Linked DNA regions of Methylobacillus flagellatus KT. The protein of the gene in region 1 interacts with the protein of each later gene in a pairwise test. Links are inferred from orthologs where the notes say so. Each region holds a gene or a part of one and is shown in the gene's direction. Other genes may lie near its edges. The genes, in order: gyrB and gyrA.

Region 1 (6,198 bases):
GGTATTATCCACACCTGTGCAGATCGAGCTGGCCTTGTACGATGCCAGCGAAAAGTCACCCATAACGCTCGCAAAACCCAAACCCGCTGAAGCGCCCGGCGCTGCAGCAAAAATTGAAGCTGAAATCAGCAAAGTCACGAAAACTGTCTCGCCTGCCAAACCCGCTTCAGCCGCGCCCAAAAAACCCAAAACGTTAACGGAGACCAGCGGTCTCAACCCGGCATTCCGCTTTGACAATTTTGTCACGGGCAAGGCCAATCAATTGGCTCGCGCTGCAGCAATCCAAGTAGCAGAAAACCCAGGTACTGCCTATAACCCATTGTTCATCTATGGCGGGGTCGGCTTGGGCAAGACCCATGTTCTGCAAGCGATCGGCAACCACCTGAAGTCGCAGCGACCCGATGCCAAGATCCGCTATCTGCACGCCGAACGCTATGTTTCAGATGTGGTGAAAGCCTACGAACACAAGGCTTTCGACGAATTCAAGCGCCAGTATCATTCCCTGGATCTACTGTTGATCGACGATATCCAGTTCTTCGCCAAGAAGAGCCGCACGCAGGAAGAGTTCTTCTATGCCTTCAATTCGCTGATTGAAGCCAAGAAACAAATCATCATCACCTGCGATACCTATCCCAAGGAAATCGCCGATGTCGATGAACGCCTGCGCACACGCTTCAGCTGGGGTCTGACCGTGGCAGTAGAACCGCCCGAGCTGGAAATGCGCGTCGCGATCCTGCTCAAGAAAGCAGAAGCAGCCAGGGTCACGCTGGATGAAGATGTAGCATTCTTTATTGCCAAGCAAGTGCGCTCCAGCGTTCGTGAACTCGAGGGCGCACTGAACCGCATCATCGCGATGGCCAACTTCACCGGGCATGCCATCGACGTCAGCCTGGCCAAGGAAGCCCTAAAGGATCTGATCGCTGTACGTGGCCGCCAGATCACCATCGAGAACATCCAGAAAACCGTTGCTGATTATTACAAGATCAAGGTCGCCGAGATGTACAGCAAGAAGCGCTCACGCAACTTTGCCCGTCCACGACAGATTGCCATGACACTGGCACGTGAGCTCACCAACCACAGCTTTCCTGAAATCGGCGAAGCCTTTGGCGGTAGGCACCATACCACGGTCATGCACGCTTGCGATGAAATCGAACAATTGCGGCAGAATGATCAAAACGTGGCACGCGATATCGCGGTATTGATCCAAGTCATCCGCGATTAGGAAGGGCATCAGGCCTATGGAAAGGCTGTGGGTAGAAATACAGTTTAAAAGCGTTTTTCAGAAAGCGGTAAAATAAGCCACAATCTATCCACAGCAGCGTATAACAGTTTCAAGATGGTACAGCCTCTCAAAGGTTGTTGATTTTAAATTTAAAAATGGCGTTATCAACAGAAGTTTCCGACATTATTGTTATTACCAATTTATTTTTTATATATTAGGTTTTAAAGATATGAACATCAAAATCAATCGCGATACACTGCTAAAACCTCTTTCATCCGTCAGTAGTATTGTTGAAAGACGTCATACCTTGCCTATACTCTCCAACCTGCTTCTGGAAGCCAAACAAGACAAAATCAAGCTGACAGCCACGGATCTCGAAATGCAGATTTCACTCTCTGTAGACTCAGCCGCAGGGGGTGAGCTTTCGACCACCATCTCCGCCAAGAAACTTCTCGATATTTGCCGTTCATTGCCTGAAAACGCTGAAATCACGATGGCTACCCAGGACAGCCGCATCCAGGTAAAGACCGGGAAAAGCCGTTTCAACCTGCAGACATTGCCTGCCGGTGATTATCCATTGATGACCAAGACGGAGGATGCCAGCAGTACACTCATCAAGATCGGCCAGAAATCCTTGAAACGCCTATTCAAGCAAGTCGAGTTTGCCATGGCGCAGCAAGATATCCGTTACTACCTCAATGGCTTGCTGTTCGAGGTCAACGGCAACCGCCTGAATGTCGTGGGTACCGATGGCCACAGGTTGAGTTTCACTTCCACCGAACTTGCCAGCAGCTATGAAAAACAGGAAATCATTCTGCCTCGCAAGACGGTGATCGAATTGATAAAACTGTTGGACGAAAGCGAAGATGAGGTCACAATAGAGCTTGCCAATGGCCAAGCTAATTTTGCATTTGGAGATATCCACTTGATTTCAAAGGTGATTGATGGGAAATTCCCGGATTACACCCGCGTCATCCCGACAGGACACCAGAACAGTTTTTCCGTGGATCGCACGATGATCCTACTGTCCATGCAGCGTGCTTCCATTCTTTCCAATGAAAAATACCGTGGCATTAGGATGGTGCTCTCAGCCAATAGCCTGAAATTGATCAGCACCAACAGCGAGCAGGAAGAAGCCGAAGAAGAGCTTGAAATCAGCTACGGGGGTAGCAACCTGGACATCGGCTTTAACGTCACCTATATGATCGACGTACTAAACAACTCAGATAGCGAAAGCGTGACCTTCTCCTTTGCAGATGCGAATAGCAGTTGCCTGGTGACTGTTGAAAACGACGATAACTACAAATACGTCGTCATGCCAATGAGAATTTAACTTACTGAATATTAAAATAATTTATTGTTTCACGTGAAACCTACAGGACTATGACCGATTACAATTCCGATAGTATTAAAATCCTCGAAGGCCTAGATGCAGTTCGTAAACGCCCCGGTATGTATATTGGCGATACATCCGATGGCAGCGGTTTACACCATATGGTGTTCGAGGTGCTGGATAACGCAATTGATGAAGCCCTGGCAGGTCACTGTGATGACATCAAGGTCACTATCCATCCTGATAATTCCATCAGTGTTTCCGATAATGGGCGCGGCATTCCAACCGACATCAAGGAAGACGACAAGCACGAACCCAAGCGTTCTGCCGCTGAAATCGTGATGACTGAACTGCATGCCGGGGGCAAGTTTGACCAGAATTCCTACAAGGTTTCCGGTGGTTTGCACGGGGTGGGCGTTTCTGTCGTGAACGCGCTTTCAGACTGGCTGAAATTGCGGATTTTCCGCAATGGCCAGGTCCATCAGATGGAATTCCGCCGAGGGGTGGCTGTTTCTCCACTCACCATTACCGGGACAACGGAACGGCGCGGTACCGAGGTACACTTCCTTGCGTCCACTGAAACATTCACCAATGTGGAATTTCATTTTGAAATTTTGGCAAAACGCATCCGTGAGCTTTCCTTCCTCAACAATGGTGTCAAGATCGAGTTGATCGACCAGCGCAACGGAAAATCGGAAAATTTTGCCCACTCTGGCGGCGTCAGGGGCTTTGTCGAATACATGAACCGCAGCAAGACCGTCCTGCACCCTAAGCCTTTCTATGCATCGGGTGAAAAAGACGGCATCATCGTAGAAGTCTCCATGCAATGGAACGACTCCTACAGTGAAAACGTATTGTGCTTCACCAATAACATTCCCCAGCGTGACGGTGGAACCCATTTGACCGGATTGCGTACGGCCATGACGCGCACGCTCAACAGTTATATCGAGCAGAATGATTTGGCGAAAAAGGCCAAGGTAGATACCAGCGGAGACGATATGCGGGAAGGATTGACTTGCGTATTATCCGTCAAGGTACCCGAGCCGAAATTCTCTTCCCAGACCAAGGACAAGCTCGTATCCAGTGAAGTACAGCCCGTTGTGCAGGAAGTGGTATCTGCGAAACTGGCCGAATTCCTGCTGGAAAACCCGAACGAAGCCAAGATCATCTGCAACAAGATTATCGATGCCGCCCGGGCGCGCGATGCTGCCCGCAAGGCACGTGAAATGACACGCCGCAAAGGTGCCATGGATACCATGGGCCTACCAGGCAAGCTGGCCGACTGCCAGGAAAAAGACCCAGCCCTCAGCGAACTCTACCTCGTCGAGGGAGATTCGGCGGGCGGATCAGCAAAACAGGGTCGGGACCGCAAATTCCAGGCCATTCTCCCATTGAAGGGCAAAATCCTGAATGTGGAAAAAGCACGTTTCGACAAGCTGTTGTCCTCACAGGAAATTGCGACCCTGATTACCGCATTGGGTACTGGGATCGGCAAGGCCGATTTCAATCCCGAAAAGCTGCGATACCACCGCATCATCATCATGACCGATGCCGACGTTGACGGTGCTCACATCCGAACCTTGTTGCTGACCTTCTTCTACCGCCAGATGGGCGAGCTGGTCGAACGCGGCCATGTCTATATTGCCCAGCCTCCCTTGTACAAGGTCAAGCAAGGCCGTGACGAGCGTTATCTCAAGGATGAGCAGGAACTGGACCAGTATCTTCTGCAATCCGCGCTCAAGGGGGCGGAACTGCTCAAGCAGGCCGATGGTGAAACCATCAGCGGCGAAGCACTGGCTGCCATTGCCAAACAAATGGTATTGACTGAAGCCATTATCCGCCGGCTGAGCCCCTTGTACGATGAAAGCATCCTGCGTGCATTGATCAGCCTGGGCAAGCTCGAGTTGGACACTGAAACACAAGCCGAAGCGACAGCAGCAAAGCTACGGGCCTTGCTGGGTCACACAGGCAGTGAAGTGCTGGTGACGCAGAACCAGGAAAACGGTGATTACCGTTTGGAAATCAACAAGTACATCCACGGCAACCTGCAAGCCAGCGTGATCGATAGCGATTTCATCAACAGTGGCGATTACCAGCAAATTCTTGCAACTTCCCTGACATTGCAAGGACTCGTAGGCGAAGGTGCGACTATCAAGCGGGGCGAGAAACAGCAACCGGTCAACAGCTTCAAGGAGGCCCTTGACTGGCTCATGTCCGAAGCCAAGCACGGACTCAATATCCAGCGTTACAAAGGGCTGGGCGAAATGAACCCAGAACAGTTGTGGGAAACTACCATGGATCCCGCCGTACGCCGCTTACTCAGAGTGCAGATCGATGATGCAATTGCCGCTGATGAAATCTTCACTACGTTGATGGGAGATCAGGTGGAGCCGCGCCGCGCCTTTATCGAAGGCAATGCGCTGGGTGTGAGCAATCTTGATGTTTGATTGAAGGCTGCAGAAGCTGCCGGAAAAAACGGCGCTTCTGCACGAGTGCAGTACCAGGTAAAGGTGTTCCCGCCAGTGGAGATGATAGTGGCTTATACCTTCACTTTCCGGAAAGGGAATCCAGCCATTTCAATGGTTTGGGCGAAACAACATAGGTAATGCCGCCAATATCCGACTTGAAAACAAATCCATAGTTGAATACCGCAGCATCCGGAAACCAGAATACCACTGGTTCCTGGCGGTTGATGCCGTCATAGCCATGCGCGAGTGCGGCATCATGGGCATAGTGGTAACTCGCCAGGAATGTTTCTACAGTGGGATGATCTGCCACTAGCCCATTGACTGCTGCTTCCGCCCAGTGACCGCCCAGCAGGTGTGCGGTTTCGCCTACGGTCCTGAGATAAAGCCAGCCATGGTCAATCGGGGCAATTTTGTACACATTCCATTGATCTTTCATAGGGATATTCCTGAGCCGGATAATGGGAAAAGTATCCAATATGTGGCACATTTTTACCACGGTCATTTGGCGGGATTTGCCATTGATGAAATAATGTCGGGCTTGCTTTTCCCATACCAAGCCCGTATTGGACCCATGTGATTTCCTTGATTCAGCCATTATTTAAACGAGATATCCATGGGTTGTATACGCCTGAACCATGCCGGCGCATGACAATGGCTGCTGAGCAGTACCGGAGCATATGATGTCAAATGCAGTACCCAGCGGGTTGAGCCCTGCCCAAATCAAGACCAATGTATTGAGCGGACTGACCGTGGCGCTGGCGATGGTGCCAGAGACGATTGCTTTTGCATTTGTGGCACATGTCTCGCCATTGACCGGCTTGTATGCAGCGGTCATCGTGTCTTTTATCACCTCCGCCTTTGGGGGAAGGCCGGGAATGATTTCAGGGGCTGCAGGCTCATTGGCGGTGGTCATGACGGCCTTGGTCGTACAGCACGGGGTCGAGTACTTGTTTGCGACGGTGGTGCTCATGGGAGTGCTGCAAGTATTGTTCGCAGTGGCGAGAATGGGCAAGTACATCCGTATGGTGCCTTATCCGGTCATGCTAGGGTTTGTGAATGGCCTAGCCATGGTCATTTTCTTTGCCCAGTTCAATCATTTCAAGGTCGCGGCGGATGATGGCAGTCTGCAGTGGATGAGCGGCCCATTGCTTTACACCATGCTAGGGCTGGTTGGG
Region 2 (6,280 bases), 1.8 Mb from region 1 along the record:
AATTGAAAGCACAGCTCGATGAGTGGAGTGCAGATATTGACGTGCTGGAAGCCAAGGTGCGCAAGGCCGATGTAGAGTTGCGCGCCAAATACGAAGAGCAAATTGCCGCGTTGAAGGAAAAACGCGAAGAGGCCAAGGTAAAGCTGAGTGAAATCCAGGCATCGGCAGGGGAAGCCTGGAAAGAACTCAAGAAAGGCAGTGACGAGGCTTGGGAAGCTATCAAGAATGCCATTGCCGAGGCACGCAAGAAGTTCAACGAGTAAAAGCATGATCCTGCACGTACTGGGCAAGTGCACGAGTCGACCGAAAGGATAGCACCAGCAATGGTGTATTGTGGCCCGGGACGACTAGGGTGTCTGGCCCTGATGGAGGAGTGACCATGCAGGTAATGCGTGGTCGGCCAGATGCTCATTGCATTGCCACTCACAGGCATCAGGCGCACTAATAAGCATTATGCCTGGTGCTGGAAGCAATAAAAAAACGGGACTTCATGTCCCGTTTTTTATTGCTAGCGCATTAGCTTGACGACTTAGAGGGAAGCCGCATTTTCTGCCAGATACTTGGCAACGCCTTCAGGGGAAGCGCTCATGCCAGCCTTGCCTTTTTTCCATCCTGCTGGGCAGACTTCACCATGGGCTTCAAAAAACTGCAGCGCGTCGACCATGCGCAGCATTTCGTCAATGTCGCGGCCCAGAGGCAGGTCATTGACGACCTGATGCACAATAATCCCTTCCTTGTTGATCAGGAAGGAACCGCGGTAGGCGACACCGCCATCGGACTCCACATCATAAGCCTTGGCGATCTCGTGACGGATGTCTGCTACCAAGGGATAGCCGACCTTGCCGATACCGCCCTTGTCGACCGGGGTGTTCTTCCATGCCAGATGGGTGAAATGCGAGTCGATGGAAACGCCGATTACCTCAATGCCACGCGCCTTGAACTCTTCCAGGCGATGGTCGAAGGCAATCAGTTCGGAAGGGCAGACAAAGGTGAAATCAAGTGGGTAAAAGAAGATGACGGCGGGCTTGCCCTTGATATGCTCGTAAAGGTTGAAGTCCTCTTTGATCGAATTGTCACCCAGTACTGCAGCAGCAGTGAAGTCAGGTGCTGGCTTGCCAACTAAAACGGCCATGTACTTTCTCCTTTTATCGTTAAGTTTAGTTTCAGAAACCCATTAGCCTAAAGCAACTTCGGGTAAATTCCTATGCAATTCTTGCAATTGCCGAGGTTGATGTCAATCTTGGCTCATGCCTGCCGACGGCGTCAATGCGGCAATCTTTTGCCAGCTCAAGCACTAAATCCCGGCATGCTTTGCTGGGCTTATCGTGCTAGAATCCATGGCTTTAAGCCATCTTAAAGCCGATAGCAAAATAATGGATCAGTTCGCCAAAGAAACCCTCCCTATCAGCCTCGAAGACGAGATGCGTCGCTCCTATCTCGATTACGCCATGAGCGTCATCGTAGGGCGTGCACTGCCGGATGTGCGAGACGGCCTTAAGCCTGTGCACCGTCGAGTCCTCTTTGCAATGCATGAGCTCAACAATGACTGGAACAGGCCATACAAGAAATCCGCCCGTATTGTCGGCGATGTCATTGGTAAATATCACCCTCATGGCGATACTGCGGTGTACGACACCATTGTGCGTATGGCGCAGGATTTCTCCCTACGCTACATGCTGGTGGATGGTCAGGGCAACTTTGGTTCTGTGGACGGTGATAATGCCGCTGCGATGCGGTACACCGAAATCCGCATGGCGCGCATCGCGCATGAGTTGCTGGCGGATATCGACAAGGAAACTGTGGATTTCGGTCCTAACTACGATGGTTCCGAGCATGAGCCGCTGATCATGCCTGCGCGCATTCCGAACCTGCTTATCAACGGCAGTTCCGGTATTGCAGTGGGCATGGCAACCAATATTCCGCCTCATAACCTCAATGAAGTCATTGCGGCCTGCCTGGCGCTGCTCAAGAATCCGGAAACAACCGTGGATGAGCTGATCGAGATCATCCCTGCCCCTGATTTCCCGACTGCAGGCATCATTTACGGCACGGTTGGCGTGAGAGAGGGCTACCGCACAGGTCGAGGACGCGTCGTTATGCGCGGCCGCACGCATGTCGAAGACCTGGAAAAGGGCAACCGTCAGGCGTTGATCGTGGACGAGCTGCCATACCAGGTTAACAAGAAGACATTTGTCGAGAAAATAGCCGAACTCGTCAACGAGAAGAAAATCGAAGGCATTTCTGACTTGCGCGACGAGTCCGACAAGTCGGGTATGCGGGTCGTCATTGAGCTCAAGCGCGGCGAAGTCCCCGAGGTGGTGCTCAACAACCTCTACAAGCAGACCCAGCTGCAAGACACCTTCGGCATGAATATGGTGGCCTTGCTGGATGGCCAGCCGCGCCTGCTCAACCTCAAGCAGATGCTGGAAGCGTTCTTGCGCCACCGCCGCGAAGTGGTAACGCGCCGTACCGTTTACGAATTACGCAAGGCGCGCGAGCGCGGCCATGTGCTCGAAGGCTTGGCTGTTGCATTGGCGAATGTCGACGAAATGATTGCGTTGATTAAGGCTGCACCGACACCGCCGGAAGCCAAGCGCGAGCTGATGGCGCGCACCTGGAAGTCGCCTGTGGTGGAGGAAATGCTCAAGCGTGCTGCCATGGAAGCGTCGCGGCCGGAGGGGTTGGCCGTCAATTTCGGGTTGACTCCGGATGGCTACAAGCTTTCTGATGTGCAGGCTCAGGAAATCCTGCAAATGCGCCTGCAGCGCCTGACCGGCCTGGAGCAGGACAAGATCGTCAATGAGTACAAGGAGATCATGGATGTCATTGCCGACCTGCTTGATATCCTCGCCCGGTCGGAACGCGTGACGCAAATCATTGTGGAGGAACTGACCGCCATCCTCAACCAGTTTGGCGACAAGCGCCGCAGTGAAATCGTGCATAACGCACAAGATTTGTCGCTGGAAGACTTGATTACGCCACAGGATGTTGTGGTGACACTCTCGCATACCGGCTATGTGAAGTCGCAGCCTCTGGAGGAATATCGTGCCCAGCGCCGCGGTGGTCGTGGCAAGCAGGCAGCCGCCACCAAGGAAGATGACTTCATCGACAAGATGTTCGTGGCCAATACGCACGACTACATCCTGTGCTTCTCCAGCCGCGGCCGCGTGTACTGGCTCAAGGTTTACGAAGTGCCGCAAGGCAGCCGCGTTAGCCGCGGCAAGCCTATCGTCAACCTGTTCCCGCTGGAAGACGGCGAGAAGATCAATGCTATCCTGCCTGTCAAGGAGTTCGACGAGAACCACTTTGTCTTCATGGCAACTGCCAAGGGGACGGTAAAGAAGACTGCATTGACCGAATTCTCCAATCCGCGCCGCTCCGGCATCATTGCGTTGAACCTGGATGACGGCGATTACCTCATCGGGGCTGAAGTCACCAATGGCGTGAACGATATTGTCCTTGTATCCAATGGGGGCAAGGCCGTTTGGTTCGATGAAGAGGATGTGCGGCCAATGGGCCGTGCTGCGCGCGGCGTCCGCGGCATGAAGTTACAGGGCAAACAGCAGGTGATTTCCTTGCTGATCGCGGATAACGATAAGCAAACCGTGCTGGTTGCTACTGAAAATGGCTATGGCAAGCGTACCGTCCTGGCCGATTTCCGTCACTCCGGGCGCGGTACGCAGGGCGTGAAAGCGATTGCGACCAGCGAGCGTAATGGCATCGTGGTTGGTGCGCGCCTGGTGGGCGATGATGACGAGATCATGTTGATCACGACTGGCGGCGTGCTGATTCGTACCCGCGTAAAGGAAATCCGCGAGCTTGGCCGTGCTACTCAAGGCGTGACCTTGATCAATCTGGGCGAAGGTGAAAAGCTTTCTGGGTTGGAAAAGGTTGTAGAGACAGATGATGACAACGAAGCTGTCGATGAATAAGGCCAGGTAAGTATCGATGACGCAAATCTATAATTTTTCTGCCGGGCCTGCAGTGCTTCCGAAGGAAGTATTGCAGCAAGCCAGCGAAGAGATGCTGGACTGGCATGGTTCCGGCATGTCCGTGATGGAAATGAGCCATCGTGGCAAGGAGTTCATCACGATTGCACAAGAGGCTGAAGCCGATTTGCGCGAGCTGATGGGGATCCCCGCCAATTACAAGGTGCTGTTCCTGCAGGGTGGTGCGCATGCGCAGTTTTCCATGATTCCCATGAACTTACTGCGCGGCAAGAAAACGGCGGATTATCTGGATACTGGTATCTGGGCGCAGAAAGCAATAGAAGAGGCTTCCCGGTACTGTGAGGTCAACATCGTGGCTTCCGCTGCCCCGCAGCAATACCGGCAGGTGCCGCAGCAATCGCAATGGAAGTTGAATCCCGATGCTGCCTTTCTGCATTACACGTCGAATGAAACGATAGGTGGGCTGGAAATGTTCTGGACACCGCAGGTGGGAGAGGTGCCCCTGGTGGTGGATATGTCCTCGCACATCCTTTCCCGTCCTGTGGATGTGAGCCAGTATGGCCTCATCTATGCTGGCGCGCAGAAGAACATCGGCCCCGCCGGACTGACCATCGTCATCGTTCGTGAGGACCTCATCGGCGAAACCTTGCCTGGCACGCCGACCATGTTCAATTACAAAGTACATGCAGATAATGAGTCGATGTACAACACGCCGCCCACCTACAGTATCTATATTGCCGGCCTCGTCTTCAAGTGGCTCAAAGCCAAAGGCGGCTTGGCGGCCATCGAAAAACTCAATATCGAGAAATCTGAATTACTGTACGACTATCTCGATAGCACCGATTTCTACAACTCGCCGATTGCTCTGGAGAACCGCTCGCGCATGAACATTCCGTTCACGCTCAAGGATAGCACGCTTGATGCCGAGTTTCTCAAGCAGGCACAAGCACGTGGCTTGCTGCAGCTCAAGGGCCATCGATTGCTCGGTGGCATGCGTGCGTCCATTTACAATGCCATGCCTTTGGCGGGAGTGCAGGCATTGGTTGCCTTCATGCAGGATTTCGAGCGCGCTCACGGTTAAGAGAGGGGTCGCATGAGTGATATTCTGAAAGGTTGCCGCGACCAGATCGATGCGATCGACGAGCAATTGCTCGAGCTAATCAATGCCCGGGCTGCCTTGGCAAGGGAGATCGGTGAGCTCAAGGGCGAGGGGCCGATTTATCGTCCCGAGCGCGAAGCCCAGGTATTACGCCGACTATTGGAAAAGAATACCGGTCCGTTGTCTGCAGAGGCAGTGACCGCGATTTTTCGTAGCGTGATGTCCAATTGCCGTGCGTTGGAGCGCGAGCTTTCAGTAGCTTTTCTGGGACCGCAAGGCACATATAGTGAAGAGGCTGCCATCAAGCAGTTCGGTGGCCTGAATAATCCCAAGCCCTGTATGTCGATTGATGAGGTGTTCCGCATGGTCGAATCCGGCAATGCGGATTATGCCGTGGTGCCTGTGGAAAACTCCACCGAGGGTGCGGTTGGCCGCACACTGGATTTGCTCACGACCACCAGTCTGCATATCTGTGGTGAGGTTGCTCTACCTATCCATCATTGCTTGCTTCGTCGCAGGCATGCCGACGGGGAAATCCGGCGTATCTATTCCCACGCCCAATCTTTGGGACAGTGCCATGAGTGGCTCAACCTCAATCTGGGCGGTGTTGAGCGCGTGAGTACTGGCAGCAATGCCCAGGCAGCGGAGCTGGCCGCACAGGATGCATTTGCCGTGGCCATTGCTGGCAGGCGCGCCGCTGATATCTTCGGCCTGGATATCCTGGCCGAGAACATTGAAGACGATCCGAAGAACGTGACACGTTTCCTGGTGCTTGGCAAGCATGAGGCAGCCCCCTCAGGCCAGGACAAGACCTCGCTGCTGCTGGCCACGAAAAATGTGCCGGGCGCCATTGTAGGGCTGCTGACGCCCCTTGCCGAGCATGGCGTGGATATGACGGAGCTGGGCTCGCGGCCTTCCAAGCTTGGGATATGGGATTATGTGTTCTTTGTTGATATCAAAGGACATTATCAGGATCCCGCTGTCGCAAGGGCCCTGCATGAGCTTGAGCAACGTGCCTCCATGTTCAAAATCTTGGGTTCTTATCCTGTTGCTGTTATATGATCTAGTCGCGCTGGCAAATGCCTGGCATAAGGTATTGCCCAGGTGATCCTGCAAGCGAAGAAATAGTGTGCCGGGTTTTGTAAGCTGTCATTGAAAGGGAAGTATGCCGATTAGCCAGAACTTGTTATGGTCTGCTTCGCTACGCAAATGGACACTGAGCTTCGAGAAC

The links.
Region 2: the proteins of gyrB (region 1) and gyrA interact in binary tests that used the Escherichia coli proteins (3 or more experiments, as listed by UniProt). The link is inferred for Methylobacillus flagellatus KT from one-to-one orthologs.

Annotation. Positions count from the first base shown.
Region 1 is NC_007947.1:237-6,434, forward strand. The notes cover bases 2,241-5,303. They hold gyrB (DNA topoisomerase (ATP-hydrolyzing) subunit B), read left to right. Parts: upstream 2,241-2,605; coding sequence 2,606-5,002; downstream 5,003-5,303. Other genes in these bases: dnaN (DNA polymerase III subunit beta), read left to right, coding at 2,241-2,555; MFLA_RS00020 (hypothetical protein), read right to left, coding at 5,103-5,303. In the rest of the region: chromosomal replication initiator protein DnaA, read left to right, coding at 1-1,222; more of dnaN, read left to right, coding at 1,452-2,240; more of MFLA_RS00020, read right to left, coding at 5,304-5,459; MFLA_RS00025 (SulP family inorganic anion transporter), read left to right, coding at 5,704-6,198. UniProt on the Escherichia coli protein: DNA gyrase negatively supercoils closed circular double-stranded DNA in an ATP-dependent manner to maintain chromosomes in an underwound state.
Region 2 is NC_007947.1:1,802,821-1,809,100, reverse strand. Bases 1,008-4,152 are described here. They hold gyrA (DNA gyrase subunit A), read left to right. Parts: upstream 1,008-1,373; coding sequence 1,374-3,932; downstream 3,933-4,152. Other genes in these bases: serC (3-phosphoserine/phosphohydroxythreonine transaminase), read left to right, coding at 3,949-4,152; MFLA_RS08650 (peroxiredoxin), read right to left, coding at 1,008-1,132. Also shown: MFLA_RS08655 (hypothetical protein), read left to right, coding at 1-263; more of MFLA_RS08650, read right to left, coding at 530-1,007; more of serC, read left to right, coding at 4,153-5,031; pheA (prephenate dehydratase), read left to right, coding at 5,044-6,111; MFLA_RS08630 (GGDEF domain-containing protein), read left to right, coding at 6,215-6,280. UniProt on the Escherichia coli protein: A type II topoisomerase that negatively supercoils closed circular double-stranded (ds) DNA in an ATP-dependent manner to maintain chromosomes in an underwound state.